Regions from separate parts of the Streptomyces sp. NPDC004284 genome, predicted to be linked through region 2. Evidence: riboswitches for the same ligand, from Rfam matches in the RefSeq annotation. Region 2 holds a riboswitch; the other holds the start of a gene.
The links. Region 2 has a riboswitch for glycine ahead of gcvP (aminomethyl-transferring glycine dehydrogenase). Riboswitches for the same ligand answer to the same signal wherever they lie in the genome.

Region 1 (15,046 bases), on a different contig from region 2:
GGACGTGCCGCTCCTGACCGCCGCCGTGCAGGACGGGCACGGGGGTGTGCTCGCGGCCCAGGAGCAGGGCGCCGATGCCGTACGGGCCGCCGATCTTGTGGCCGGAGACGGTCATCGCGGCGAGGCCGGAGGCGGCGAAGTCGACCGGGACCTGACCGACGGCCTGGACGGCGTCGGCGTGCAGGGGGACGCCGAACTCGGCGGCGACGTCGGCGAGTTCACGGACCGGCATGATCGTGCCGATCTCGTTGTTCGCCCACATGACGGTGGCCAGCGCGACGGACTCGGGCTCGCGGGCGATCGCCTCGCGCAGGGCGTCGGGGTGGACGCGGCCGTGGCGGTCGACGGGCAGGTACTCGACGACCGCGCCCTCGTGGGTCGCGAGCCAGTCGACCGCGTCGAGGACGGCGTGGTGCTCGACCGGGCTGGCGAGCACGCGGGTACGGCGGGGGTCGGCGGCGCGCCGGGCCCAGTACAGGCCCTTCACGGCGAGGTTGTCGGCCTCCGTGCCGCCGGAGGTGAAGACGACCTCGCTCGGCCGCGCGCCGAGCGCGGCCGCGAGCGTCTCGCGCCCCTCCTCGACGGTCCGCCGGGCGCGCCGTCCGGCGGCGTGCAGGGAGGAGGCGTTGCCCGTGACGGCGAGCTGGGCGGTCATCGCCTCGATCGCCTCGGGCAGCATGGGCGTGGTCGCGGCGTGGTCGAGGTAAGCCATGGTGCGTCGATTCTACGAGCCCGGGCACGCGGGCCCGCCGCCCGGCCCGTTCTCACCGGACGGCGACGGCTGTTCTCGGCCGCGCGGCGGATCAGTCGCGGGGCGCGCGGGCCAGCTGGCGGGACTGGGCGACCAGGCGGTCGGCGCTGTCCCAGACCTCGGCGTCCTCCTCCAGGAAGCCGCCGGCGAGGTTGCGGGTGGTGATCGAGACGCGGAGGGGGCCGGGGGCCGGGCGGCAGCGGACGTGGGTGGTGAGCTCGACGGTCGGGGTCCAGCCCTTGAGGCCCAGCTCGAAGGAGGTCGGCGGCAGGGCGTCCACCGAGAGGAGCAGCGACAGGGCGTCGGGCTCGCGGCCGTCGGCGAGGCCGAACCAGGCGCGCATCTCGCCCTTGCCGGACGGGGCGCCGACCGCCCAGCCCACACAGGCCGGGTCCAGGCGGAGGTCGAGGCGGCCCGCGATCGCCGAGGAGCCGGGGATCCTCGGGGCCGGGGCGTCCGCCGCGCTGAAGCAGTTCTCGATCGCCGCCATCGCCGGGGGCGTCGCGGAGGTGCGGACGTCGTCCGGGAGGGTGTCGAGGTCTCCGTACGAGGCGAGGACGCGGATGCGCTCGACCTCGGTGCCGTCCTCGGCGTACTGGAAGAGCGAGGCCTGGCCGGTGGACAGGGTGCGGCCGGTGCGGACCGTCTCCGTGCGGATGACCGCCGGGCCCGGCACGGACGGCGTCAGGTAGTGCGCCGAGATGGTGAACGGGTCCGGGTGCGGGAGGTGGTCGCCGAGGGCGCGGCCGAGCAGGGCGAGGAGGTAGCCGCCGTTGACGGCGTGGATGATCGTCCAGCCGGCGGAGAGCTCGGCGTCGTAGACCCCGGGTTCCCGGAGGGTGACGGCGGTGTCGCGGTCGAACTCACTCGTGACGGCGACGGCGTTCTCGGTGCTCGTGCTCATGTTTCCGACGGTACCGCAGGTTGCTACTGAGCGGTAGCTTTTTCCGGTTCCTCGCGCGCGGAGGAGCGGCGGTTCCAGGCGCGGGGCGCCCGCCAGTGGTAGCGCATCGCGAGGAGCCGGAGCGCGAAGGCGGTCAGGACCGCGACACCGCTCGTGAACCCGTTGAGCACGTCGAACCGGATGCACAGCACGACCATCGTCGCGCCCACGATCGCCGGGACGGCGTACAGGTCCCGGTCCCAGCGCAGCAGCGACGGCACCTCGTTGGCCAGTACGTCGCGCAGCACACCGCCGCCGACGGCCGTCGCGAGGCCGAGCGCGGCGGAGGAGGTGAGGCCGAGGCCGTAGTCGTACGCCTTCGTCGTCCCCGTCACGCAGAAGAGGCCGAGGCCGGCCGCGTCGAAGACGTTCACCGCGGTCTGGGTGCGCTCCACCTCCGGGTGGAGGAAGAAGACGAGGACCGTCGCGATCAGCGGCATCAGGAAGTAGCCGAGATCGGTGAAGGCGGCGGGGGGCACGGCGCCGATGACCAGGTCGCGGAAGAGACCGCCGCCGAGGGCGGTGACCTCGGCGAGGACGGCGATGCCGAAGACGTCGAAGTTCTTGCGGACCGCGAGGAGGGCGCCGGAGATGGCGAAGACGAAGATGCCCACGAGGTCGAGGGCGTGTTGGACGGAGGGGGTGAACAGGTCGTGGAGCACGGGCCCATTGTCCCGGTCGTCCCGTCCGCCCCCGGACACGGGGAGGCCCCTGCCGCCGTACGGCGGCAGGGGCCTCCCTCGGCCTCGCCCGGGGATCACTCCCCGGACGCGTCGTCCTTCTTCACGTCGATCTTCTCCACGTCGGCCTCCGCCTTCGCCTCGGCCTCGACCTCGGCCTCGGCCTCCGGTGCCTCGGCTTCCGCCGCCGGCTCCGGCTCCGGGGCCTCCGGCTTCTTCGTGATCGTGACCTCGACCGACTGGCGGGGCTCCGGGACCGTCACGCCCTCCGCGTTCTCCGGGTGGTGGCAGGCCACGCGCTGGCCCGGCCGGAGCTCCAGGAGCGGGGGCTCCTGGGTCTTGCACAGGTCCGTCGCCTTCCAGCAGCGGGTGTGGAAGCGGCAGCCCGGCGGCGGGGCGATCGGGGACGGGACGTCGCCCTGGAGCAGGATGCGCTCGCTCTTCACGCCCCGGCGGCGCGGGTCCGGGATCGGGACCGCGGACATCAGGGCCCGGGTGTACGGGTGCATCGGGGCCTCGTAGAGGGACTTGCGGTCCGCGAGCTCCACGATCTTGCCCAGGTACATCACCGCGATGCGGTCCGAGACGTGCCGGACGACCGACAGGTCGTGCGCGATGAACACGTAGGTGAGGCCCAGCTCCTCCTGGAGGTCGTCCAGGAGGTTGACGACCTGCGCCTGGATGGAGACGTCCAGGGCGGAGACCGGCTCGTCCGCGACCACGAGCTTCGGCTTGAGGGCGAGGGCGCGCGCGATGCCGATGCGCTGGCGCTGGCCGCCGGAGAACTCGTGCGGGTAGCGGTTGTAGTGCTCGGGGTTCAGGCCGACCAGGCCCAGCAGGCGCTGGACCTCCTTCTTCACGCCGCCCTCGGGCTCGATGCCCTGGAGCTTGAAGGGGGCCGAGACGATCGAGCCGACCGTGTGGCGCGGGTTCAGCGAGCCGTACGGGTCCTGGAAGATCATCTGGACGTCCCGGCGCAGCGGGCGCATGCCCGACACGCCGAGGTGCGAGATGTCCGTGCCCTGGAACTCGATCTTCCCGCCGGTCGGTTCGAGGAGGCGGGTGATGAGCCGGCCCATCGTCGACTTGCCGCAGCCGGACTCGCCGACGACGCCGAGGGTCTCACCGGGGTAGACCTCGAAGTCGAGCCCGTCGACCGCCTTGACCGCGCCGGTCTGACGCTGGAGCAGGCCCTTCCGGATGGGGAAGTGCTTCTGCAGGCCGGTGACCTTGAGCAGGGGCTCAGTGCTCTTGTTGTCGCTCACAGCTTCGGCGCAATCTCTTCGGTCCAGATGCGGGTGCGCTCCTCCTGCGGCATGTGGCAGGCCGAGTGGTGACGCTCTCCGACGAGGGTCAGCTCGGGGCGCTGGGTACGCGTGATGCCGCCCTTGGGGACGTCGGCGTACGGGCAGCGGGGGTTGAAGGCGCAGCCGCTCGGGACGTTGATGAGGCTGGGCGGGTTGCCCTTGACCGGGATGAGCCGCTCGGTCTGCTCGCGGTCGATCCGCGGCATCGAGCCGAGCAGGCCCCAGGTGTAGGGGTGCTGCGGCTCGTAGAAGACGGACTCGGCCGGTCCGCGCTCGACGCAGCGCCCGCCGTACATCACGAGGATGTCGTCGGCGAGCTCGGCGACGACGCCGAGGTCGTGCGTGATGATGATGACCGCGGAGCCGAACTCCTTCTGGAGGTCGCGCATCAGGTCGAGGATCTGGGCCTGGACCGTCACGTCGAGCGCCGTGGTGGGCTCGTCGGCGATGAGGAGCTCGGGGTTGTTGACGAGCGCCATGGCGATCATCGCGCGCTGGCGCATGCCGCCGGAGAACTCGTGCGGGTAGTTGTCGAACCGCTTGAGGGGCTCGGGGATGCCGACCCGGTCGAGGAGTTCGACGGCCCGCTTCTTCGCCGTCTTCTTGTCCACGCTGTGGTGGACGCGGTACGCCTCCACGATCTGGTGGCCGACCGTGTAGTACGGGTGCATCGCGGACAGCGGGTCCTGGAAGATCATCGCCATCTCGCGGCCGCGCATCCTGCGGACCTCCTCCGGGTCGCCGGAGAGGAGCTCGCGCCCGTTCAGCCAGATCTCGCCGGAGATCTTCGCCTTCTGCCGGCCGTACTGGCCGACCGTGTGCAGGCCCATGATGCCGAGCGAGGTGACCGACTTGCCGGAGCCGGACTCGCCCACGATGCCGAGGGTCTTGCCCTTCTCCAGCTGGAAGCTGAGGCCGTCGACCGACTTCACCAGACCGTCGTCGGTCGGGAAGTGGATCTTCAGGTCGCGCACGTCGAGGAAAGCTTCGGAGGGGGCGGACTTCCCGGTGTCGACGGGCTCTCCCACCGCCGCGCCGGTCTTCGTCAGCTTGTCCGTCATGCGAGCCTCACTCGGGGGTCGATCACCGCGTACAGAAGGTCCACCACGAGGTTGGCGATGACCACGGCCGCGGCCGTGATGAGCGTGACCGCCAGGATCAGCGGCAGGTCCCGCTCGCTGACGGCCCGGAAGGCCGCCTGGCCGAGGCCGGGAAGGCTGAACGCGGTCTCGGTCAGGATCGCGCCGCCGACGAGGGCGCCGAGGTCCATGCCGAAGATGGTCAGGATGGGAGTCATGGTGGAGCGCATGGCGTGCTTGCCGAGCACGACCGACTCCGGCAGGCCCTTGGCCCGCGCGGTGCGGATGTAGTCCTCGCCGAGGACCTCCAGCATGGTGGCGCGGGTGAGGCGCGCGTACATCGCCGCGTACAGGAAGGCGAGGGTGACCCAGGGAAGGAGCAGGCCGCCGAACCAGCCACCGAAGGACTCGGTGATCGGGGTGTACGAGGACTTGAGCCAGCCCAGCTGCGTGCGGAAGACGAGCATGGACAGCATGGCGGTGAAGAAGATGGGGAGCGAGACGCCGGCCAGCGCGGTGATCATCGCGGCGCGGTCCACGATCGTGCCCCGCTTGAGCGCGGAGACCACGCCTGCCGAGACGCCGAGGATCAGCCACAGCACGGCGGCGCCGAGGACCATGGACAGGGTCACCGGGAAGGCGTCGACCAGCATGCTCCAGACGTCCTGCTCCGTACGGAACGAGTAGCCGAAGCAGGGCGCGGCGCAGTGGATGGTGTCGCCGCCGCCGGTGTAGTCCCGGCCGACGAAGATGCCGGAGACGAAGTGCCAGAACTGCACCAGGATCGGCTCGTCCAGGCCCAGCTTCTGCCGGATGGCCTCGATGGAAGCCGGATCCGCCTGCTTGCCGACGAACATCGCGGCAGGATCGCTGCCGGTCAGCTTGGGGATGAGGAAGAAGATGCTGAGCGTCACGAGCGTGACGACGAGCAGCATCACGACGACTGAGAAGAGCCGTCGGAATATGTATGCAAGCATGCGGTCGGCCGGTCGGCGGCCGGGGAATCCGGTCGGATTCCCCGGCCGCCGGGGCGGCCATCACCTGCCCTTCGGACCTGGCGGCGGGTGGTGCGCCGGTGAAGCGGGTCGGATTACTTGACGACGCCGAGCGACGCGTAGTCGTAGCGGCCGTTGTAGGCGTCCGCCGTGTAGACGTTGGTCAGCCGGGAGCTGCGCCAGATGATGTTCTTCTCGTTGGTGAAGGGCAGGTAGACCGCGGCCTCCGACACCTTCGTGTTGATCTGCTTGTAGAGCTCGCCGGCCTTGGCCGGGTCGGTCTCCTTCAGCGCCTGGTCGAACAGGCCGTTGATGGCCTTGTCGTTCAGCTCGGAGAAGTTGTTGTTACCGCTCTGGAGGATGAAGCGGCCGTCGACCAGCGGCTGGAGGAAGCCCTGACCGGTCGGGAAGTCGGCGCCCCAGCCCATGATGATGATGCCGTAGCCCTTTTCCTTGACCACCTTCGGCGAACCGATGATGCCGGAGGTCTGGGCGCCGTCGAACTGGTCGATCTGGGCGTCGATGCCGACGGCCTTCAGCGACTGCTGGAGGGACTCGGCGGTCGCGATCTCGATCTTCTTGTTGTTGCGGACCGCGATCGTGGTCTTGAAGCCGTTCGGCTTGCCGCACTTCTTCAGCGCGTCCTTGGCCTTGGCCAGGTCCGGGGCGCCGGCGAGCTTGCCGTACGGGTCGGCCTGCGGGTCGGCGCCCTTGATGCCCGGGGGCAGCATGTTGGGGGCGATGTCGCCACCGGCCTGCGGGCCACCGCGGGCGGTCTGGAGGGACTTCGAGTCGGCGGCGTAGATGATCGCCTTGCGGCACTCGATGTTGGGGATCACCGTCTGCGGGAAGACCGCGTAGCGGATGAAGCCCGTCTGCGGGTTGTCGACGTTGCCCTTGTGCTGCTGGAGCACCTTCTGGCGGGCGGCGGCGCCGACACCCGTCGCGTTGAGGTCGAGGTCGTACTCGCCCTCGACCAGACGGTTGTCCATGTCGTCGGCGTTCGTGGTGAACGTGACGCTGATGCTGTCCGGGAGCGCCTTGCGGACGGTGTCGGACTTGGCGTCCCACTTGTCGTTGCGGACGAGCTTCATCGACTTGTTCGGCGTGTACGACTGCCACTTGTACGGGCCGGAGGAGAAGGGCTTCAGGCCGTACTTGGCCTTGGTGTCCTTGTCCTGGCGGACCGGGGAGGCGGCCGGCATGGCCAGCATCTGCAGGAAGTCACCGTTGGCGACCGGCAGCTTGAAGATGATGGTCTTGTCGTCCGGCGTCTCGATCGCCTTCAGACCGAGCTTGTCCGCGGAGGTGTCCTTGTACGGACCCTTGTACTCGCCCTTGGGGTCGAGGACCTGCTGGAGGTAGATCGGACCGCCGGAGATGACGTCCTGGGCCCAGATGCGCTCGATGCCGTACTTGATGTCCTTGGAGGTGATCGGCTTGCCGTCCTCCCAGGTGATCCCGTCCTTCAGCGTGAAGGTGTAGGTGAGGCCGTCGGCCGAGACCTTGCCGGCGTCGGTGGCGAGGTCGGGGACCAGCTCGGTGGAGGCGGTGCCCGGCTCGGCCTTGAAGGTGACGAGCTGGCGCGTGTAGTAGCGGGCGAAGTCCCACACGAAGCCGTAGTAACCGCGCTGCGGGTCCCAGCTGTCGGCCTCCTGCGAGCCGATGAACTTCAGCTCGCCGCCCTTCTTGTCGGAGGCGTTGGCGACCTTGTTCACGCCGGCGTTGAAGCCGGGCGCACCCGCGCTGCCCTTGCCGCCATCCTTGTCCGCGCCGCCGCCACAGGCGGTGGTGACGACCATCGTGGCCGCCGCAAGCAGCGCGCCCGCGGCGATTCTGCGCTGAGAGCTTTTCAGCATGGGTCCAGCAACCTCCGGGATAGTGGCGGCCGTTACGGCGGTCCGCCGATTGGGGATGGGCCTCCTGTCGCCAGCGGCAGGGGCGGGTCTTGCGTGTCGTCGGCGAACGGTCAGCGGGAGCCCTTCGGGTCGAGCGCGTCACGCACGCCGTCACCGAAGAGGTTGAACGCCAGAACGGTGATGAAGATCGCGAGGCCGGGGATCACCATGAACAGGGGGTCCGACTCGTAGGTGGTGATGGCCGTCGACAGCATCTGGCCCCAGGAAGCGGTGGGAGGCTTCACACCCGCGCCGAGGAAGCTGAGCGCCGCTTCGGTCAGGATGTTGGTGGGGATCATGAGGGTCGCGTAGACCGTGATCGGGGCGATCAGGTTGGGCAGCAGTTCGCGGCGCAGGATGTAGAAGCGGCCGGCTCCCAGGCTCTGGGCGGCCTCGACGTACTCGCGGTTGCGCAGGCTGAGGGTCTGGCCGCGGACGATGCGTCCCACGTACGGCCAGCCGAAGAAGCCGATCACCAGGACGAGGGCGGCGATGCGCACCCCCGAACCGTCGAGTCCCAGGAGCGAGTTGGGCAGCACCGAGACCAGGGCGATCGTGAAGAGCAGCTGCGGGAAGGCGAGCATGACGTCCATGACCCGGCTGAGGGCCGCGTCGATCCAGCCGCCGAAGTAGCCCGCGATGATGCCGAGGACGGTGCCGAGGAAGACCGCGAAGACCGCCGCCAGGAAGGCGACGAGCAGCGAGATCCGGGCGCCGTAGACGATCCGGCTGAAGACGTCGCGGCCGTTGACGGGCTCGACGCCGAGGAGGAAGTCGCCGTTGATGCCGCCCCAGGACCCGATCGGCGTGCCGAACAGCGGGTCGATCTGGTCCTCGTGGAACTCGTCCGGCGGGTGGCCGAGGAGGCCCACGATGACCGGCGCGAAGATCGCGACGAGGATCAGGAAGATGACGACGAAGGCGCCCGCGAGGGCCAGCTTGTCGCGCTTGAGGCGGGTCCAGGCGATCTTCCAGGGAGAGCGCCCCTCGATCGCCTTGCCGGCCGCGCCGGACTTGTCCGGAGTGCCGGGAGCGTCGGGCGCGCCGTCGACGGTGGCGGTCGCCTCGCCCGCACTCGTCTCGTGCAGTGGTGCCGTCATCGTGGTGAGGACCCCTCTCGGCCGCGGATAGCCGGCCCTTGCCCGCCGCGGGTAGCGGCTCGGTGGAACAACCTGCTGGGCATCCGTTCGAAAGGAACAGAACGCCCGGTGTTCCGGGGAGTCTTCAATGCGCTTGCGATCACCCGCCAGACCTGAAGGTGAATGTTTGCTCAAACGTGATGCGGTGCTGCGACTTCCGTTATCCGGACGTCGTGATCACCTGAGCGGACCAACTGGGGCTCTCTTGTGCGCAATCGGACATGCCGCTCAACTGGTGCCTTGCCCTATGGAATTGGGGTGAACGAAGGCCTCCGGAGCGGACTCCGGAGGCCTTTGCCGACAAGTGGGACAGGAGGGACGTCTCAGTATCCGGACGGAGCCGGTGGCGGGTATCCGTAGCCCGGCGCGGATGCGGAACCGCGTCCGGCGTGCGCCTCGCGGTCGTAGAAGGGGCGCGCGTTCGCCCGCAGCCAGAGCGCCACCGGGTCGTACGCGTCGGAGAGCGCGACCGTGGAGACGGGCAGTCCGTCGGGGACGGAGCCGATCGACTGGCGCATCATCGAGCGGACCGTGTCGACGGCCGCCGCGGAGGTGTCGTACAGGTCGAGACCGATGACGAGGTACGGGGAGCCGAGCGCGGGCTGCACCCAGCCGCGGCGCAGCGACCGGACGGCCGGGGTGCGGTGCGCGTTCTGCGTGAGCAGGGCGTAGAACTGCGGCATCTCCAGGGCGGGCTCGGTGACCCGCAGCGGCCCGGCGGGCATCCGGTCCAGACCGGTGGCGATCCGGCGCAGGTCGGGCCAGGGGATGCCGACGCCGCCGCCGGGGGCGTGCGGATTGAGCCAGACGCCCCAGCGGTCGGGGTAGAGGGCGCGGGCGATCTCACGGCCGGTGACGAGCTCGTGGGCGCGGTTCCAGCCGGAGGCGGAGAGCTCCTGGACGGAGGTGACGCAGGGCGCGTAGCCGAAGCCGTCGACCTCCATGTTCCCGTACTGGGCGTCGGGCGCGCCGGGGGCGCCCTGCCAGAGCAGCATGTGGAGCTCGCCGTCGGCGAGGGCGTGCAGCAACTGCTCGTACGCGTCGTAGCGTCCGGGTGCCACCTGGCCCAGTCTGTGCTCGACCTGTCCGGCCGCTGCCGTGCCCGACGCGCTCACCCTGGGTCCCGCCCCTCTTCCGTCCACCGAGTCAGTTCAGCTTAAACAGGGGGCCGCTCAGGCGCCGACGCTCTGGTAGAAGGGGCGCACCCGCTCCAGCATCCAGTCGCCGACCGGGTCCTGCGCCATGTCGAGCAGGATGAGGTTGACGGGCCAGGCGACCTCGACGCGGCCGAGGGCGCGGCCGAGGGCGTCCAGGGGCGCGTTCCGGTCGACGCCGTCCCAGCCGCCCAGCTGGACGCCGATGAAGAGGGCCGGTTCGGTGCCCTCGACGCTGGCGAGGGCGCGGCGGGCGGTGGTGACGACCCCGGTGGCCTCGAACTCGGCGGAGGCGGCGGCGAGGAAGTCGACCGGGTCGTCCTGCCAGTCGGGCTCGAAGAGCCGGACGCGGCCGCCGCTGGCGGGGCCGTCGAGCGGGGTCCGGCCGACGCGGCAGAGCTCGGCGACGGCGGGCGGCGGCAGCGGGACGCCGACCGCACCGCCGGGGTTCACCGCGATGCCGAGCTGCGGGGGCAGGCCGCGGGCGAAGTCACGGGCGGGGGCGACCGTGAAGGACATGTGGGTGCCGACGCAGGCGAGGAACTGCTGCTCGGAGCTGAAGACGGGGACGAAGGCCGCGCCGTCGAGCTCGATGGTGGGGAGGTCCAGGTCGGGGCTGTCGGGGCCGCCGCCGTTGGGCAGGGGCACCCAGACCTGGCTGCGGCCGAGCACCTCGACCAGGCGTCCGCCCGCCTCGGGGTTGCCGAGTGAGGCGGCGAGGACCTCTTCGAGCTCGTTGCCCGGCCACGTCACGTCCACGGTCCCGTTTCCCCTTCTCGCACGGCCTGCCGCCACCGGCCGCCCGGCAGCACCCTAATGCCGCACCGGCGCCGCCGTGGCCCGAAAGGAAGGGTACGGGCGTCCCGGGACGGAAACGGGACACACCCCGCCGGTCGCGCCCTCGGGCCGTCTCCCCTCAGGCCGCCTCCCGGAAGCCGATCCTGCGCAGGGAGTCGGCGGCGTCCCGGTCGAGGAGGGTGACCGAGGCGCAGCCGTGCGGCAGGCTGCCGGACTCGGCGGCCCGCAGGAGCCGGCCGACGGACCGCCGGTGGCGTCCGAAGGCGTACGCGGAGACGCCCCGGCCCCGGGCGTCCTGGCCGGCCCGCGCGGTGTCCGGGGTGACGTCGAGGAGGACCAGGTGCAGGGCGCGGCCCCGGCGTCCGGCCTCGCGGGCGAGCCAGGCCCGCACCCAGGACTGGGTGCCGCAGTCGTGGACGACGACGCTCGCGCCGGAGCGCAGGGCACGGCGCAGTCCGGCGTAGTGCGCGATCCGGACGAGGGGGCGGTAGACGGCGTACGGCAGGAGGCGGGGCATGCGGGCCTCCCAGCGCTCGCGGGCGTCCTGGGAGTCGATGCCGCCTCCTTCGGCGACGCGCTTCAGCAGGGTGGACTTGCCGCTGCCGGGCAGCCCGGAGACGACGACGAGGTCGCCCGCGGCGAAGGTGAGGGCGCGGGGGCCGCGGCCGCCGCGCTCGCGCAGGTCCCGCAGGAGGCGGCCGCGGCGGCGGCTGCGGGCGCGGGCCCGCTGGGACGGTATGCCGGTACTCGTCGCGTATGCGCCGGTGTGCTGGATCCTCATCGCTCTCCCCCTGGCCGGGTCTCAGGAGACCTCAGGAGACCCTTGCCCACGAAGTGTAAAGAATCGGTAATGCGACACAAGCGATTTGCCCCGCCGACACCGCGTGCAATGATGTGCGCGCCAGGCGCGCACAGTCGCCGCACAACCGCATACCGGCCGCTCGAATCCGCGCGGGAGAGTTCCGGACCGCCGAGCGCGTCCGGGCGCCGAAGGAGCAAGACCCTCCCTTGAATCTCTCAGGCCCCGTACCGCGTGGATGAGGCAGATCTGAAAAGCGGGACACGTCGCCGTGTCCCCACCCAAGGTGCAAGCCGACCTTCCGGCGCCGCTCGCCCGGTGCCGAGATGCTCTCGGTGAACCTCTCAGGTTCCATGACAGATGGGGAGGACGTCCTCGCCCGTCATGTGTTTTCGTCACCGATCACGCCCTTGGGACCCGGGAGCCACCCCATGAGCACTGCCCCCCGTCTGACCGCCCTCGATGCCCTGCATCGTTCGCTGGGCGCGACCATGACCGACTTCGCCGGCTGGGACATGCCGCTGCGGTACGGCAGCGAGCGCGACGAGCACAACGCCGTCCGCAACCAGGCCGGCCTCTTCGACCTCTCCCACATGGGCGAGATCACCGTCACCGGCCCGCAGGCCGTGGAGCTCCTGGACCACGCCCTCGTCGGCAACATCTCCACCGTGGGCAACGGCCGCGCCCGCTACACGATGATCTGCCAGGAGGACGGCGGCATCCTCGACGACCTGATCGTCTACCGCCTCGGCGAGACGGAGTACATGGTCGTCGCCAACGCCTCCAACGCCCAGGTCGTCCTCGACGCCCTGATCGCCCGCTCCGAGGGCTTCGACGCCGAGGTCCGCGACGACCGCGACGCGTACGCCCTGATCGCCGTCCAGGGCCCGGAGTCCCCCGGCATCCTGAAGTCGCTCACCGACGCCGACCTGGACGGCCTGAAGTACTACGCCGGCCTGCCCGGCACGGTCGCCGGCGTCCCCGCGCTGATCGCCCGTACCGGCTACACCGGCGAGGACGGCTTCGAGCTGTTCCTGAAGCCCGAGCACGCCGAGGGCGTCTGGAAGGCCCTGACCGAGGCGGGCGAGGGCGTCGGCCTGATCCCCTGCGGCCTGTCCTGCCGCGACACGCTCCGCCTGGAGGCGGGCATGCCGCTGTACGGCCACGAGCTGACCACCGCCCTCACCCCCTTCGACGCCGGCCTGGGCCGCGTCGTGAAGTTCGAGAAGACCGCCAACGAGGGCCGCTTCGTCGGCCGCGAGGCGCTGGAGAAGGCCGCCGAGCGCGCCGAGACCGCCCCGCCGCGCAAGCTCGTCGGCCTGATCGCCGAGGGCCGCCGCGTCCCGCGCGCCGGCTTCTCCGTCGTCAAGGACGGCGTGGTCATCGGCGAGGTCACCTCCGGCGCCCCGTCCCCGACCCTCGGAAAGCCGATCGCGATGGCGTACGTGGACGCGGCCCACGCCACGCCCGGGACCGAGGGCGTCGGTGTGGACATCCGCGGCACCCACGAGCCCTACGAGGTCGTGGCGCTGCCCTTCTACAAGCGCCAGAAGTGACGAAGTCGTCTCACTCTTCGTCTCACCCCGCAAGACCCACGTTCATCAGCACTCCCCCGATCCAGGAGAATCAGGTCATGAGCAACCCCCAGCAGCTGAGCTACACCAAGGAGCACGAGTGGCTGTCGGCCGTCGAGGACGGCGTCGCGACGGTCGGCATCACGGAGTTCGCGGCCAACGCGCTCGGTGACGTCGTCTACGCCCAGCTCCCCGAGGTCGGCGAGACCGTCACCGAGGGCGAGACCTGTGGCGAGCTGGAGTCGACCAAGTCCGTCAGCGACCTGTACTCCCCCGTCACCGGTGAGGTCGTCGAGGCCAACCAGGACGTCGTGGACGACCCGTCCCTGGTGAACTCCGCTCCGTTCGAGGGTGGCTGGCTGTTCAAGGTCCGGATCAGCGAGGAGCCGAAGGACCTGCTCTCCATCGACCAGTACACCGAGCTCACCGCCGGGAACTGAGACCCCCTAGGGATCGATTCATGTCGCTTCTGAACACTCCCCTCCACGAGCTGGACCCCGACGTCGCCGCCGCCGTCGACGCCGAGCTCCTTCGTCAGCAGTCCACCCTCGAGATGATCGCCTCGGAGAACTTCGCTCCGGTCGCGGTCATGGAGGCCCAGGGCTCCGTCCTCACCAACAAGTACGCCGAGGGCTACCCGGGCCGCCGCTACTACGGCGGCTGCGAGCACGTCGACGTGGCCGAGCAGATCGCGATCGACCGGATCAAGGACCTGTTCGGCGCCGAGTACGCCAACGTGCAGCCGCACTCCGGCGCCTCCGCCAACCAGGCCGCGCTGTTCGCGATCGCCCAGCCGGGCGACACGATCCTGGGTCTGGACCTGGCCCACGGCGGCCACCTCACCCACGGCATGCGCCTGAACTTCTCCGGCAAGCAGTTCAACGTGGTCGCGTACCACGTGGACGAGGCCGGTCTGGTCGACATGGCCGAGGTCGAGCGCCTCGCCAAGGAGCACCGCCCCAAGGTGATCATCGCGGGCTGGTCCGCCTACCCGCGCCAGCTGGACTTCGCCGAGTTCCGCCGGATCGCCGACGAGGTCGAGGCCTACCTGTGGGTCGACATGGCCCACTTCGCGGGCCTGGTCGCCGCCGGTCTGCACCCGAACCCGGTCGCGTACGCGGACGTGGTGACCTCCACCACGCACAAGACGCTCGGCGGCCCGCGCGGCGGCATCATCCTGGCGAAGAAGGAGTTCGCCAAGAAGCTGAACTCCTCGGTCTTCCCCGGTTTCCAGGGCGGCCCGCTGGAGCACGTGATCGCGGCCAAGGCCGTCTCCTTCAAGGTCGCGGCCTCGGAGGAGTTCAAGGAGCGCCAGCAGCGCACCCTCGACGGCGCCCGCGCGCTCGCCGAGCGCCTGGTCCAGGACGACGTCACCGCCCACGGCGTCTCCGTCCTGTCCGGCGGCACGGACGTGCACCTGGTCCTGGTGGACCTGCGCGACTCCGAGCTCGACGGCCAGCAGGCCGAGGACCGTCTCCACGAGGTCGGCATCACGGTCAACCGGAACGCCGTTCCGAACGACCCGCGCCCGCCGATGGTCACCTCCGGTCTGCGCATCGGCACGCCGGCCCTCGCGACCCGCGGCTTCCAGGCCGAGGACTTCGCCGAGGTCGCCGACGTCATCGCCGAGACCCTCAAGCCGGGCTTCGACGCCGACAAGGCCGCCGCCCTCAAGGCCCGGGTGACCGCTCTCGCGGACAAGCACCCGCTGTACCCCGGCCTGAAGTAATTTCGTACCCTTTTGTTCGTACGGAATCTCCGGGGCACCCCGCACACTGGACAGTGAGCGCGGTGCCCCGGCCCATGCTCAGCCCCTTCTCCGCGCTTCTCTGCTCCACCCCGGCAGACAACGGCGTCTAGCCCCCACAAGGAGTCCTTCCGTGGCCATCTCGGTCTTCGACCTGTTCTCGATCGGCATCGGTCCGTCGA
Region 2 (15,046 bases):
TCCGGCTCCACCAGCCCGAGGGCGGCCAGTTCATCGACCGCGGCACTCATGGCCTGCGGGGTCACGCGCAGGCTGTTCGCCAGTTCGGACACGGCCATCGGGCCGCGCTCGACGAGGGCGAGGTAGGCGTTCTCGGCCGTCGCGCCGACACCCACACCACGGAGCGCATACATATATTGATTGTCACATACATATATCAGGGTGGACGAGTGTCATGGGACACAGCGCCCCACGCCCCTTTCGTCACGACAGGCACGGCGAATACAGGCACGGCGAATGCCGCACCCTCCGAGGGCACGAGACCTGTCACCTTCCTGTCATGCCGGATTCAGACAAACGTCAACCCTTCATCGGAGCACGGGATCCCTCGCACACTCTGCGTACGGCACAGCCGACCGCCACCTCGCCTCGCGGTGGCGCTCCCGCACGTCGGCTCGCACACCTAGGAGTTCCCCCGTGAAGAAGACCCTGGCCTGGGCTGTCACCGTGGTGACCGCGGCCACCTGCACCCTCGGTACCGCCCTGCCGGCCACGGCCGCCGACGCCCCGGCGTCCGCCGCCGTCACGTCCGCCCTCACCCCCGGCGCCGCGTTCGACACCTCCCGCCTCTCCCCGGAGGCGAAGGCCCTCGTCGACCGGATCGTGGCCGAGCTGCCGGCCGACTGGCAGCAGCACCGCGACGCCGCAGCCGCCAAGTTCGGCATCCACGACACCCAGTGGGCCGGCATCCGCGACAGCGTCCTCGACCCGGGTGACTACCAGTGCCAGGACACGGCGCTCAGGGACTACCAGAGGACCCTGCTCCAGGGCGCCGACTTCAATCTCCTCTTCTTCCTCTACTTCCTGGGCGTGTTCGACATGCCCACCTATGACGCGCTGTACTTCGGCAGCCAGTCGAAGGACAGCACCTTCGGCGTCGACGGCGAGTACACCAACGAGCTGACGGCCGAGGGCAAGGACCTGAAGAGGTTCTGGGACATCCCCTCCGACGACATCCAGATCGTGCCGATGCACGGCGGCGAGGTCTTCTCCTCCCCGGAGCGGCTGGCCCCCATCGTGAGCCTGATGTACGGCATCCCGGAGGAGAACCACGAGGCGGCACTGGCCCTGGCCAAGCTGTTCGTCTACGTGATCCACCTCGACCCCGTCCTCCAGGGCGGCGACAACCCGTTCTTCACCCTCAACGCGTTCGCCTACACCGAGAAGGGCGACCCGAACCCGGCAGGCGTCTCCGACCGCATCGTCATGGGTGACGGCATCCTGGAGGCCATGAAGGCCATAGGCCTGGGCGACACCGCCCCGCGCGCCGTCCTCGCCCACGAGTTCGGCCACCACGTGCAGTACGAGGACGACCTGATCGGAACCGACGTCGGCACGCCGGAGGGCAGCCGCCGCGTCGAGCTGATGGCGGACGCGTTCGGTACGTACTTCCTCACGCACTCGCGCGGTGAGGCCCTCAACGCCAAGCGGGTGCTGGACTCCGAGAGGTCCTTCTACGCGGTCGGCGACTGCGGCTTCACCAGCCCCGGCCACCACGGCACGCCCGACCAGCGCTTCGCCGCCTCCTCGTGGGCCGCGAGCGTGGCCGATGCCGCCGCCGACCAGGGGCACATCCTGCCCTCGCGGACGTTCGACGGTCTGTTCGAGGCGAAGCTCCCCGACATCGTGAAGCCCGACGCGACGAACTAGCACCCGGAGGGGTCCCTCCGGCCGGGTGGAGCGTGGCGAGCGGCGGTCTCCCGCAGACCGCCCCGGGTCGGCCCGCGCGGGCGCCCGCTCCTCCGGCTTGCGATACTCCGGCCATGCCCCTCGCCCACCGCCCGCTCCACATCCAGCTCACCGCCCCCGGACAGGTGGACGACGGGCTCGCGGCGGCCCTCGCCGACTGCTGGACCGAGGTGAGCGACGCGGGCGGGGCGGCCGGGTTCCCCTTCCCGCCGGTCGACCCGGCCGAGGTCGCCGCCGCGGTCGACCGCATCGTCACGGGGCTCGACCCGGCGAGCAGCCGTCTCGTCGTCGCCATGGTCGACGGCACCCTCGCGGGCTGGCTGTGCCTCCGCCGCGACACCTTCCCCCTGGTCGCGCACTGGGGCACCCTGCACCACGTCCAGACCCGCCTCGGGGTGCGCGGCCGGGGCATCGGCGCGGGTCTGGTGCGGCGCGCCCGGGAGATCGCCCGCGACGAGATGGGCCTGGAGCAGCTGCGGCACGCGGCGGCACCGGCCTGGAGGACTTCTACGGCCGGCTCGGCTGGCGGGAGGTCGGGCGCTGGCCCGGCGCCCTGCGCCTGGCCCCCGACGACGACCGCGACGAGATCCTCATGGTCCTCGCGCCCCTGTGACCCGGGCGGGACGACGTGCGACGGGACGGGTCCAGTTCCCCGCGATTGGCCTTGGCCCGCGGGTTTCCCCGCCCGGTACGGTCGTCGGCATGCGCATCCGAATCGTCGACGCCTTCACCGACCGGCCCTTCTCCGGCAACCCGGCCGGAGTCCTGCTCCTCGACTCCTTCCCCGAAGACGCCTGGCTCCAGAAGGTCGCCGCGGAGGTCAACCTCTCCGAGACCGCCTTCGCCCACCCGCTGCCCGCCGGCGGCGAGGCGGACTGGGCCCTGCGCTGGTTCACCCCGACCACCGAGGTCGACATGTGCGGCCACGCCACCCTGGCCACCGCGCACGTCCTGCACACCACCGGCGCCGCGAGCGGCACCGTCCGCTTCACGGCCCGCTGCGGCATCCTGATCACCACCGCCGAGGCCGACGGCACGATCACGATGGACTTCCCGACCTCCTCCCTCACCCCGGTCCCCGCCCCCGAGGGCCTGGAGAAGGCGCTCGGCGCCGAGATCGTCGCCGTCCACGACACGGCCGCCCACATCGGCGACCTCGTCGTCGAGCTGCGCGACGAGGCGACGGTCCGCTCGCTCACGCCGGACTTCGCGGCCCTGAAGGTCCTCTCCTCGCGCGGCATCATCGCCACCGCCGCCGCCGAACGCCCGGACAGCGGATACGAGTTCGTCTCGCGCGGCTTCTTCCCGGCCGTCGGCATCGACGAGGACCCGGTGACGGGCAGCGCCCACACCGCGCTCGCCCCGTACTGGTCGGCCAGGTTCGGCCGCGAGGAGCTCACCGGCTTCCAGGGCGGTGCCCGTACGGGCCTCGTCCGCACCCGCCTGCGCGGCGACCGCACCCTCCTGAACGGCCACGCCGTCACGGTCGTCGAGGGCGACCTGCACGTCTGACGTACGAGAGGGGGGGGGGGGGCCCCGCCCCCCCCCCCCCCCACCCCCGGCCCGCCCCCCGGGGGGGGCCCCCCCCCCCACCCCCCCACCCCCCCCCACCCCCCCAACGCCCCCCCGGGGCCGCCCCCCCCCCCCCCCCCCCCCCCCCCCCCCCCCCCGGGGGCGCCGCGCCCCCCCCCCCCCGGCCGGCCGGGGGGGGGGGGGCCCCCCCCCCCCCCCCCCCCCCTCTTCCGCGTCCCGTCACGCGGTGGGCAGCCAGCCCACCTTCCCGGCAAGCAGCCCGTACCCGACGAAGGCCACGATGTCGAGCAGCGCGTGCGCCACGACCAGCGGCCCGACGCGCCCCCAGCGGCGGTAGAGCAGCACGAAGACGACGCCCATCACCATGTTGCCGATGAAGCCGCCGACCCCCTGGTAGAGGTGGTACGAGCCGCGCAGCACCGAACTCGCCACCAGCGCGGCCATCGGCGTCCACCCCAACTGACCCAGTCTGCGCAGCAGATAGCCGACCACGACGACCTCCTCCAGGACGGCGTTCTGGATCGCCGAGAGGATGAGCACCGGGTACTTCCACCACACGTCGGGCAGCGACTCGGGCACCACCGTCAGGTTGAACCCGGACGCCCGAGCCACCAGGTAGAAGGCGAGGCCCGCGCTCCCGATCCCCGCCGCGACCAGCGTCCCGCGCCCGAGGTCGGGCCAGGGCCGGGTCCGGTCGAAACCGATGGCCCGCAGCCCCCGCACTCCCGGTCCCTCGCGCCACAGCAGATGGGCGACGAGCACGACCGGCACGAGCGCGGTGGCGATGCCGAAGAGCTGCCAGGACAGGTCGAGCCAGGGCCGGCCGGGGGCGTACGAGCCGTTGAGCGTCGCCGCCTGCTCCTTCAGCGCCCCCGGCTTGGTCAGCGAGCCGATGAAGCTGATGAGCGCCGACACCCCGCTCGCCCCGAGCGAGAGGGCGAGCACGATGAGCGTCTCGGAGCGCAGCACGCCGCGCGGCAGGCCGTCGGGGGGCAGGGAAGCGTCCCTCAGTCGTTGCTCCGACACCACACCTGTCTCCACTTCCCCGTCGCGGGCTCACGCCGTTCCGGCGGCCCCGGCCGACCGGGACCACCTGGACATGATCGCCCATGGACGGGGACGAGGAGGAAGGGGCGGAGGTCAGTCGATCCCCACCGGCCAGGTGTGCACCGGCTCGCCCGCGAGCATGAGCGTCCGGTACCGCCGGGTGGTCGCCGCGAGGGCCGCCTCCCGGTCGAGGCCCGACTCCAGGGCCCGGTGGAAGGTGTCGGCCTGCCAGGAGGCGCCGTTCACCCGCCGCAGACAGCGCTGCTCGATCACCCCGAGGTAGAAGTCCCGGTCGGCCGGCTCGATGTGCCAGGCGTCGAGCCCCGCCGCGGCGAGCGGCAGCAGTTCGTCGAGGACGAGCCGTACGGCGGGCAGGGTGGCGATGCCGCCGGCGCGCCCCGCGCGGGGCCAGCGCAGCTCGGCCTCGATGCCGTGGCGGCAGGCGGTGTCGAAGTTGGCCTCGGCGTCCTGGAAGGTCATCCGCTTCCAGACCGGCCGGGGGTCGTCGGCGAGCGAGCGCACGAGCCCGTAGTAGAAGGCCGCGTTCGCGATCACGTCGGTGACGGTCGGTCCCGCCGGCAGGACCCGGTTCTCGACGCGCAGGTGCGGGACCCCGTCGACCCAGCCGTACACCGGCCTGTTCCAGCGGTAGATCGTGCCGTTGTGCAGGATCAGCTCCTGGAGGCGCGGCACCCCGCCCCGGTCGAGGACGAGCAGCGGGTCCTCCTCGTCACAGAGCGGCAGCAGGGCGGGGAAGTAGCGGACGTTCTCCTCGAAGAGGTCGTACACGGAGTCCACCCACCGCTCCCCGAACCAGGTGCGCGGCCGCACGCCCTGGGACTGGAGCTCGGGCGGCCGGGTGTCGGTGGCCTGCATGAAGAGCGGTGGCCGGGACTCGCGCCACACTTCGTGGCCGAAGACGAAGGGCGCGTTGGCGCCGAGCGCGATCTGGACGCCGGCCACGGCCTGCGCGGCGTTCCACACGGGGGCGAACCTGGCCGGTGTCACCTGGAGGTGGAGCTGCACCGAGGTGCAGGCCGCCTCGGGAACGATCGACTCCGTGGTGCACAGCAGGCGTTCGACGCCGTGGATGTCGAGGGTGAAGTCCTCGCCTCGGGCGGCGAGGATCTGGTCGTTGAGCAGGGTGTAACGGTCGTTGTCCGAGATGTTCTCGGGGACCAGGTCGCGCTGGGCGAGCGTGGGGAGTATGCCGATCATGACGACGTTCGCGTCGAGTTCCGCCGCCTTGCGGTCGGCATATCCGAGGCCGGTTCCGATCTCCTCCGCGAGCCGGTCGAATACGCGCCCGTCGAGCTGGTGGGGCGCGATGTTCACTTCGAGGTTGAACATTCCGAGTTCCGTCTGGAAATCGGAGCTGGCGATCTTTTCGAGAACCGGTCCGTTCAGCATCCGGGGCATCCCGTCGGAGCCGGCGAGATTGAGTTCGATCTCCACGCCCATGAGATTGCGCGGCCGGTCGAACCTCTTCTCCGCCAGCAGTCGCGCGAGCCCCGCGAGACACTGCTGGAGCTTTCTCCGGTACTGCTGCCGGTCGGACGGGCCGAACCCGTCGGCCACGACCTTCTCCCCCATCGAAGCGTCCCTCCCGAGTGGGCGGCCGCCAGGACGGCAGCGCGTCACGGACGATGATGCCCACCCCGCTGATCCACAACGCCTGCGGAATCGGCCTGTCGGAGGATAGGCTGGACGAAGCACTCCACCGGCACATTCCGACGGCAAGGAACGTGCGACATATAGCAATGTCATATTACCCACGGAGCCAGGGTCTGAATTCGGCCGTCCGCCTTCACGCGGAATACGCAGGTGGGAGCGGTACCGCCCTCGCGATTCCGCTTGGGCTCCCCTTCATTACGGCCTGTTGACGTCTTGTCAGGAATATCCGCGAGGTCTAGCGGAAACACTGTGTGAACACGTGTCGTATAAACTCCGCGGACGAGGCAGAGTGTTGGCGCCCGGCCATGGCCTCTCGGCCCCTCTCTGGCCCGGCCGCCGACAGCGCCGTCGTACCTGCCCACGCATCACCGTGTCTCCTGAGTGAGAGGCGACCCACCATGCTCCGACCCTCCCCGGCCCCCGCGCCGGCCCTCCGCAGCGTCCTCGCGGCCCTCGGCTCGCCGACCGCCGTCCGCGAGCCGAGAACTCCCGCGCTGCGGGCCGCACAGGGACCGCTGAGCCCCGAACACCCCCTGCCCGTACACGTCCTGGGCGTCACCGGGGGTCCGGGACACACACCCCGCACCCGACTCGCAGGCTGGCGTTTCCTCATCCGGAACGGGGACCGGGCGATCGCCGCCGCGGACACCATGCTCACCCCGGACGGCTGGGTCTTCTCGCACTTCTTCGAGGGACCGTACGTCTCCGCCACGGAACGGGCCCTGCTCCAGGCCGAGGCCCTGCCCGCCACCTACCAACCGCGGCTGCTCTCCGTGCCGGAGCTCTACATGCTGACCCTGTGGCTGCACGCCGGCCCGGAGGCGGACGGCACCCCCGCCGCCCCGGCCGCGGCCGATCTGATGGTGCCCCTGGCCCCCGCACCCCCGGGGATCGCGGCCCATCTCCCGTACCAGGTCGCCGAACTCCTGCCCGTGCTCAGCACACGACTCGCGCCGCCGCCCCTCCTGGGCTCGCCGGCGTCCGCCTGATCCACCGCACACGCGCCACCGCCCCGTGACCCGGCCGGGTCACGGGGCGCACTCCTGTCCGAGCCGTGCTTCCGAACGTCCCGCCCGAACGCCCCTCCCGTACGGACTAGCCCGCTGGGACCACCCCGAACCACCCGAAGAGACGGTGCAGTTGACCTGAACCGCCCCTGCGGGTGATGCGTCTTCCCAGGAGAGGACGAGCTGTCGCGAAATACCTGCGGAAGACCGTCCGTGGGGCAAGACTGGGACCGGAACCGAACCGACCGACGGGGGCGGCCATGAGCGCACAGAGCCGCAGGACATCCACCACGACGCAGCGAAAGAACCCACCCATGTGCCAGCACCAGCCTGCCTGTCCCACCGCCGACTCCCCCGACAGGGAGGCGGCCCGCCTGATGGCACACCACCCGGAGCAGGGCTGGAGCCTGCTGTGCAACGGCGTCCTGCTCTTCGAGGACACCGGTGAACTGCTGCCGGACGGGCAGATCATCGCCCCGCACCGGCCGCTGACGGCGGGACAGGTGACGACCGCCGCCTGACGGCGGCAGGACACCGTACGAGGGAAACGCCGAGGGCCGGCCCGGAGGAGATCCTCCGAACCGGCCCTCGGCGCGTGCTCAGTTGTCGTACTCGTCCAGCGGCGGGCAGGAGCAGACCAGGTTCCGGTCGCCGAAGGCACCGTCGATGCGGCGCACCGGCGGCCAGTACTTGTCGGCGGCCGAGACACCGGCCGGGAAGACCGCCTCTTCACGGGTGTACGGGTGGTTCCACTCGCCGCCCAGCGCGGCCGCGGTGTGCGGGGCGTTGTGCAGCGGGTTGTCGTCACCGGGCCACTCGCCGGAGGCGACCTTCTCGATCTCGCCGCGGATCGCGATCATCGTGTCGCAGAAGCGGTCGAGCTCGGTGATGTCCTCGGACTCGGTGGGCTCGATCATCAGCGTGCCGGCCACCGGGAAGGACATCGTCGGCGCGTGGAAGCCGTAGTCGATGAGGCGCTTCGCGATGTCGTCGACCGTGACGCCCGTCTCCTTCGAGAGCGGACGCAGGTCCACGATGCACTCGTGGGCGACCAGACCGGCCGGGCCGGTGTAGAGGACCGGGAAGTGCGGCTCCAGGCGCTTGGCGATGTAGTTCGCCGCGAGCACGGCGACCTGCGTGGCGCGCTTGAGGCCCTCGCCGCCCATGAGGCGCACGTACGACCAGGAGATCGGCAGGATGCCGGCGGAGCCCCAGGGGGCGGCCGAGATCGGGCCGACGCCGGTCTCCGGGCCCGCGGTGGGCTGGAGCGGGTGGTTCGGCAGGTACGGGGCGAGGTGGGCGCGGACGCCGACCGGGCCGACGCCGGGGCCACCGCCGCCGTGCGGGATGCAGAAGGTCTTGTGCAGGTTCAGGTGCGAGACGTCGCCGCCGAAGTGACCCGGCTTGGCCAGACCGACCAGCGCGTTGAGGTTGGCACCGTCGACGTACACCTGACCGCCGGCCTCGTGGACCTCGGCGCAGATGTCGGCGACGTGCTCCTCGAACACACCGTGCGTGGACGGGTAGGTGATCATCAGGACGGCGAGCTCGTCGCGGTACTGCTCGATCTTGGCGCGCAGGTCGACGACGTCGACCTCGCCGTCGTCGGCGGTCTTGACGACGACGACCTTCATGCCGGCCATGACCGCGGAGGCGGCGTTGGTGCCGTGCGCGGAGGACGGGATGAGGCAGATGGTGCGCTGCTCGTCGCCGTTGGCGCGGTGGTAGGCGCGGACGGCGAGGAGACCGGCCAGCTCGCCCTGGGAACCGGCGTTGGGCTGGATGGACACCTTGTCGTAACCGGTGACCTCGGCGAGGCGCTCCTCCAGCTCGTTGATGAGCGTGAGGTATCCGGCGGCCTGCTCGACCGGCGCGAACGGGTGGATCTGCCCGAACTCGGGCCAGGTCACCGGCTCCATCTCGGTGGTCGCGTTCAGCTTCATGGTGCAGGAGCCGAGCGGGATCATGCCGCGGTCGAGCGCGTAGTCGCGGTCCGCGAGCTTGCGCAGGTAGCGCAGCATCGAGGTCTCGGAGCGGTGCGCGTGGAAGACCGGGTGGGTCAGGTACGCGTCGGAGCGCAGCAGACCGGCCGGGAGGGTGTCCTCGGTGGCGGCGTCCAGGGCCTCGATGTCGGCGGTGACGCCGAAGGCGCCCCAGACGGCGGCGAGCTGCGCGCGCCCGGTGGTCTCGTCGCAGGAGATCGAGACGAGGTCGGCGTCGACGCGGTGGAGGTTCACCCCGGCCTCGCGGGCGGCGGCGACGACCTCGTCGGCCTTGCCGGGCACGCGGACGGTGAGGGTGTCGAAGTACGAGCCGTGCACGACCTCGACGCCACCGGCGGTGAGACCCGCGGCCAGGATGGCGGCGTAGCGGTGCGTACGCTGCGCGATCTGCTTCAGACCGTCGGGGCCGTGGTAGACGGCGTACATGCCGGCCATGACGGCGAGCAGCACCTGAGCGGTACAGATGTTGCTGGTGGCCTTCTCGCGGCGGATGTGCTGCTCGCGGGTCTGCAGGGCCAGGCGGTAGGCGCGGTTGCCGTCGGCGTCGACGGACACGCCCACGAGGCGGCCGGGCAGGGAGCGGGCGTGCTTGTCCTGGACGGCCATGTAGCCGGCGTGCGGACCGCCGAAGCCCATGGGGACACCGAAGCGCTGCGTCGTGCCGACGGCGATGTCGGCGCCCAGCTCGCCGGGCGAGGTGAGCAGGGTGAGCGCGAGGAGGTCGGCGGCGACGGTGACGATCGCGCCGAGCTCGTGGGCGGCGTCGATCAGCGGCTTGATGTCGCGGACGGCACCGGAGGCGCCCGGGTACTGGAGGAGCACGCCGAAGACGCCGCGCTCGGCGACCTCGGCGGGGATGCCCTCGCTCAGGTCGGCGACGACGACCTCGACACCGGTCGGCTCGGCGCGGGTCTCGATGACGGCGATGGTCTGCGGCAGGGCGTCGGCGTCGATGAGGAAGACGCCGTTCTTGACCTTGCCGACGCGGCGGGAGAGCGCCATGGCCTCGGCGGCGGCGGTGCCCTCGTCCAGGAGGGAGGCGCCGGAGGTGGGCAGACCGGTCAGGTCGGCGACCATGGTCTGGAAGTTGAGCAGGGCCTCCAGGCGGCCCTGGGAGATCTCCGGCTGGTACGGCGTGTAGGCCGTGTACCAGGCGGGGTTCTCCATGACGTTGCGGAGGATCACCGGCGGGGTGAAGGTCCCGTAGTAGCCGAGACCGATCATCGGGGCGAGGACCTGGTTGCGGTCGGCGAGCGTGCGCAGCTCGGCGAGGACCTCGGCCTCGGTGCGCGCGGCCGGCAGGCCCAGCGCCTCGGCGTTCTTGATGACGTCCGGCACCGCGGCGGCCGTGAGCTCGTCGAGCGAGCCGTAACCGACCTGGGCGAGCATCTTGGCCCGCGCCTCGGCGTCGGGGCCGATGTGCCGCTGCTCGAACGGGATGCCCTGTTCGAGCTCGGAGAGCGGAGTGCGGTTGGCGGTCATGTACGGAGGCCTCCTGGTCGTCACGACCTGCGAGGGGCACCACGGCGCGGGTACCCGGACGGCCTCCCCCTCTGTCATCTCAACCTGAGAGTTTCACCGGCACGCCTCGCGGCCCGCCGGCTTTCACCGTCGGTGAGAGCGCGATGCCGTCGGACATCCGCTCTGCTTTCCAGAGTGACCTCGTCCGCGCGGTACAGGGGCCTGAGAGATTCCGGGGAGGATTTGCTCCTTCGGCGCCCACCGGAAGGTTTCTCCGGGGGACTCTCCCGCACGGGGTCGACAGCCACAACCAGCCTACCAGCGAGGTTGCGGCTCCCATCGCTCAAGTGGCCGACATCCCAGATGTGCACTTTCGTAGGGGTGTAGAGCAGTTGCGACCAGTTGGAGGGACCGTGCAGACCGATATCGATCCGCGCAGCCTGATCGGCCGCAAGGCGTTCGACCGGAACGGGCACAAGATCGGAACCGTGGACGAGGTGTACCTGGACGACGCGACCGGCATCCCCGAATGGGCCGCGGTCCGCACGGGCCTGTTCAGCCGGGACGCCTTCGTCCCCCTGGAGCCGAGCGCCCTGCTCGACGACGGCCTCCACATCCCGTACGAGCGGGCCCTCATCAAGGACGCCCCCGACTTCGGGGTGGGCCGCCACCTCTCCCCCGAGCAGGAACTCCAGCTGTACCGCCACTACAGCCTCGCCCTGCCTCCCCCGCCCACGGACGCCCCGGACACCGACTTCGGCCGCCTGGCGGGCCAGGACGGCGCCTGAGGACCCGCCCCGAGGACGGACCCACCCGCGCGACGGTGCGGGTGGGCACCGTCACGCCGCCTCGTCCCCCCGCACCAGCGGCAACGGCTCCGCCGGTTCGAGGTCCGGGTCGTCCACGGAGAAGGTCCGCACCCGCCCCGGCCCGGACCAGGGGTCCTCGAACCGGACCGTGACCCGCCCGACCCCGCTCCCCTGCACCCACCCGGCCCCGTGCACCGCGTGCCGCACGTCGTGCCCGGGCGCCCACACCCGCTCGGCGCTCTCCGCCGCGGGGGGAGGCGCCTCCTCCACCTCCGAGGGCGCGATCTCCTCCGCGGGCCGCTCCGAGGCCCCCGCCTCCGCCTGGGCGAACAGATCCTCCTGCGTGTAGTCCGCGAGCCCCGTCACCCCCACTCCCAGCAGCCGCACGCCCCCGGTCGTGTCCACCGCCTCCAGGAGCCGCCCCGCCGCCTCCCGTACGACCCCCGGGTCGTCCGTCGGCCCCCGCAGCGTCTCGGACCGGGTGAGCGTCGAGAAGTCGTACCGCCGCACCTTGAGGACGATGGTCCGCCCGGAGTGCCCCGAGGACCGCAGCCGCGCGACGCACCGCTCCGCGAGCCGTTCGACCTCGACCCGGATCCGCACCCGGTCGTGGAGGTCCACGTCGAAGGTGTCCTCGACCGAAACGGACTTGGTCTCCCGCTCGGCCACCACGGGCCGGTCGTCGTACCCCTGGGCCATCCGGTGCAGCGAGGCCCCGTGCGCCCGTCCCAGGAGCCGTACGAGCTCGTCCTCGCCCGCCTCCACGAGGTCGGCGACGGTGCTCATGCCGGCCCGGCGCAGGTGCTCCCCGGTGGCCGGCCCGACCCCGGGCAGGATCCGTACCGACCGCGGCCCGAGCAGCTCCCGCTCCGTCCCGGGCGCGATGACGACGAGCCCGTTCGGCTTGGCCTCCTCGGAGGCGATCTTCGCGATCATCTTGGACCCGGCGAGCCCCACGGACCCGGTGAGTCCGGTCGTCGCGAGGATGTCGGCCCGCAGCCGCTCCCCCGCCGCCCGCGCGCTCGCGCCGTCGTCGGCGACGCCGCCGGCTTCGAGGTCGACGAAGGCCTCGTCGAGGCTGAGGGGCTCCACGAGCGGCGAGAGCCGCCGGAGCAGCTCCATGACCTGCTCGCTGATCGAGCGGTAGAAGGCGAAGCGCGGCACGAGATAGGCCGCGTTCGGCGCGAGCCGACGCGCCTGGCCCATCGGCATGGCCGAGTGCACCCCGAAGCGGCGGGCTTCGTAGGAGGCGGTGGCGACCACGCCCCGGGGCCCGAGGCCGCCGACGACCACGGGCTTCCCGCGCAGGCTGGGCTTCGACGCCTGCTCGGCGGAGGCGAAGAAGGCATCCATGTCGAGATGCAGGATCGTGGGCGCGGCTCTCACACGTCCGATGCTGCCTCACGCCACTGACAACGCCCCCACGGAACACCCGGGCGGATCCGGCCCGCCCGGGCCCCTCGGCGCGCTCACACCGCCTTGTCGCGCCGCCTGCGTGCCAGCTCGTCGCCCGGGTTGTGCCGGACCAGCGTCTCGCCGGTGTCGACCCGCTCCCCGTGGAGCTGCGAGAGCGCCGCCTCGACGTCGCGCCAGACGACCCCGACGGCGATGCCGAAGACGCCCTGCCCGCCCTGGAGGAGGTCGACGACCTCGTCGGGCGAGGAGCACTCGTACACCGTGGCCCCGTCGCTCATGAGCGTCATCCGCTCCAGGTCCCGGAAGCCCCGGGCGCGCAGGTGCTGCACCGCGGCCCGGATGTTCTGGAGGGCCACCCCGGTGTCGAGGAAACGCTTGACGATCTTCAGTACGACGACGTCGCGGAAGCTGTAGAGCCGCTGCGTCCCCGACCCGTACGCGGGCCGCACGCTCGGCTCCACGAGCCCGGTGCGCGCCCAGTAGTCCAGCTGGCGATAGGTGATCCCGGCGGCCGCGCAGGCCGTCGGCCCGCGATAGCCGATCACCGCGTCGGCGACGCCGTTGTCCGTCCCGAAGTCGCCCACACTGCCGTGAAGCGGATACGGACCGCTCTCCCCGGACACGCGTCCGAGCGAGCTCCCTGCCGTACCGTCCGCGCTGCTCATCACGCCGACCCTCCGTCCTTGACCTGCCCACACGAAGGTAGGCAGTCACCCGGGGTGCGTCAACGATCGCCACACTCGGCACGCCGAGTGATAATCACCCTGAGAGTGGTTTCGCGTGTCCCTCTCCGGGGAAAGGCTACTCGAATGCTCTGACGGCACCCCGCGAACGGCCTCCGGCCGCACCGCTCCGTCTCACTGACTGCTGCTGCCGAAGTCCTCCGGTGAGATCTGGTCGAGGAACTCGCGGAACTTCTCCACCTCGTCCTCCTGCTCGTCCGGAATCGCGATACCGGCGTCGTCCAGCACACCGTCGCTGCCGAAGATCGGCGTCCCGGTCCGCAGGGCCAGCGCTATCGCGTCCGACGGCCGCGCGCTCACCTCGACGCCGCTGGCGAAGACCAGCTCGGCGTAGAAGACCCCGTCGCGCAGATCCGTGATGCGGACCTCGGTGAGCTCCTGTCCCACGGCCTCCAGCACGTCCTTGAACAGGTCGTGCGTCAGCGGCCGCGGCGGGGCCATCCCCTGCTGGGCGAAGGCGATCGCGGTCGCCTCACCCGGTCCGATCCAGATGGGGAGGTACCGATCGCCTCCCACTTCACGCAGGAGCACGATCGGCTGGTTGGAGGGCATTTCCACCCGGACACCCACAACGTCGAGCTCGTTCACACAGCAACCCTAGGACGTGCCCGACCGGTTTGGATAGTCGGGCCCCCCGAGCGACCCCTACCGGGCCCTCCCCGGGGCCCCTTCCCGGATCACTGGAGCCGGATCCCCAGCGCGGCCTGGACGAGTGCCGCGTGCAGCCGCACCGACTGTGCGGCGAGCTCCTGCGCGGTGGCCTCCGCATGGGCCCTGGTCTGCGGGTTGCGGTGTCGGCGCAGCGGCGCGACCACCTGCTCGATCAGCCCGGCCTCCCGGTCGGCGGCCGCCTTGACGGCCCGCAGATGCCGGGGTTCCAGACCGAATCGCCCCAGATCCGCGACGAGTCGCGCGACGGTGACGGCCTCGGCGTCGTAGCCGCCGCCCTCCGCCTCGGCGATCAGACCGTACGACTCCCACTCGGCGAGCTCGGTCTCGGTCACCTCGGCGGCGGCGATCAGTTCGGCCCGGCCGAGCCGCGCGACGGTCGGCGCGTCCGCCTCGTCCTGCTCCCAGGGTCCTTCGAGCAGGTCCCGCCGGCGCCCGGGCGCCGGAAGCTTGATCTGCTCGCCCCGCTCAAGGGCGTCGAGGTGCTCGCGGATGACCTTCAGCGGAAGGTAGTGGTCCCGCTGCATCCGCAGGATGCGGGCGAGCCGCTCCACGTCCTGCGGGCTGAACTTCCGGTATCCGGAGGCCGTCCGCCGGGGCTCGACCAGCCCCTCGGCCTCCAGGAACCGGATCTTGGAGATCGTCACTTCGGGAAATTCGTCGCGCAGCTGGCTCAGCACCGTGCCGATGCTGACCAGCCGGTCGCCCGCGGTGGCGGTGCCGGATCCGGCACCGCCCGTCGGTGTTCGCAGCATGGACCTTCCCTGAAGGGGCTTCCCCGAGGCGTCACACGCCTCGCTGGCTCGAGTAGAAGACCAGCCGGTACTTGCCGATCTGCACCTCGTCGCCGTTGGACAGAACGACCGAGTCGATCGGCTCACGGTTGACGTACGTGCCGTTGAGGCTGCCGACGTCAGCGACAGTGAAGCTGCCGTCCTGCCCCCGCCGGAACTCGA

Region 1: another riboswitch for glycine. It lies ahead of gcvT (glycine cleavage system aminomethyltransferase GcvT); the one in region 2 lies ahead of gcvP (aminomethyl-transferring glycine dehydrogenase).

The regions. Positions count from the first base shown of each region.
Region 1 covers NZ_JBIAMJ010000001.1:858,729-873,774, reverse strand. The annotation lists gene ACFYUS_RS04030 (cysteine desulfurase family protein) at 1-712, opposite strand, end outside; gene ACFYUS_RS04025 (thioesterase family protein) at 804-1,655, opposite strand; gene ACFYUS_RS04020 (trimeric intracellular cation channel family protein) at 1,679-2,356, opposite strand; gene ACFYUS_RS04015 (ABC transporter ATP-binding protein) at 2,452-3,639, opposite strand; gene ACFYUS_RS04010 (ABC transporter ATP-binding protein) at 3,636-4,742, opposite strand; gene ACFYUS_RS04005 (ABC transporter permease) at 4,739-5,737, opposite strand; gene ACFYUS_RS04000 (ABC transporter substrate-binding protein) at 5,851-7,614, opposite strand; gene ACFYUS_RS03995 (ABC transporter permease) at 7,725-8,753, opposite strand; gene ACFYUS_RS03990 (enhanced serine sensitivity protein SseB C-terminal domain-containing protein) at 9,116-9,907, opposite strand; gene ACFYUS_RS03985 (enhanced serine sensitivity protein SseB) at 9,965-10,705, opposite strand; gene ACFYUS_RS03980 (AAA family ATPase) at 10,863-11,525, opposite strand; glycine riboswitch at 11,687-11,786, shown strand; gene gcvT (glycine cleavage system aminomethyltransferase GcvT) at 11,975-13,099, shown strand; gene gcvH (glycine cleavage system protein GcvH) at 13,177-13,557, shown strand; gene glyA (serine hydroxymethyltransferase) at 13,578-14,846, shown strand; gene ACFYUS_RS03960 (L-serine ammonia-lyase) at 14,998-15,046, shown strand, end outside.
Region 2 covers NZ_JBIAMJ010000004.1:6,689-21,734, reverse strand. The annotation lists gene ACFYUS_RS12380 (MarR family transcriptional regulator) at 1-173, opposite strand, end outside; gene ACFYUS_RS12375 (hypothetical protein) at 457-1,689, shown strand; partial or broken gene ACFYUS_RS12370 (GNAT family N-acetyltransferase) at 1,803-2,141, shown strand; gene ACFYUS_RS12365 (PhzF family phenazine biosynthesis protein) at 2,431-3,240, shown strand; gene ACFYUS_RS12360 (CPBP family intramembrane glutamic endopeptidase) at 3,481-4,272, opposite strand; gene ACFYUS_RS12355 (glutamate--cysteine ligase) at 4,402-5,901, opposite strand; gene ACFYUS_RS12350 (hypothetical protein) at 6,381-6,971, shown strand; gene ACFYUS_RS12345 (DUF5999 family protein) at 7,304-7,510, shown strand; gene gcvP (aminomethyl-transferring glycine dehydrogenase) at 7,589-10,474, opposite strand; glycine riboswitch at 10,654-10,753, opposite strand; gene ACFYUS_RS12335 (PRC-barrel domain-containing protein) at 10,867-11,241, shown strand; gene ACFYUS_RS12330 (DNA polymerase IV) at 11,293-12,648, opposite strand; gene ACFYUS_RS12325 (MerR family transcriptional regulator) at 12,732-13,343, opposite strand; gene ACFYUS_RS12320 (bifunctional nuclease family protein) at 13,536-14,009, opposite strand; gene ACFYUS_RS12315 (MerR family transcriptional regulator) at 14,099-14,845, opposite strand; gene ACFYUS_RS12310 (FHA domain-containing protein) at 14,877-15,046, opposite strand, start outside.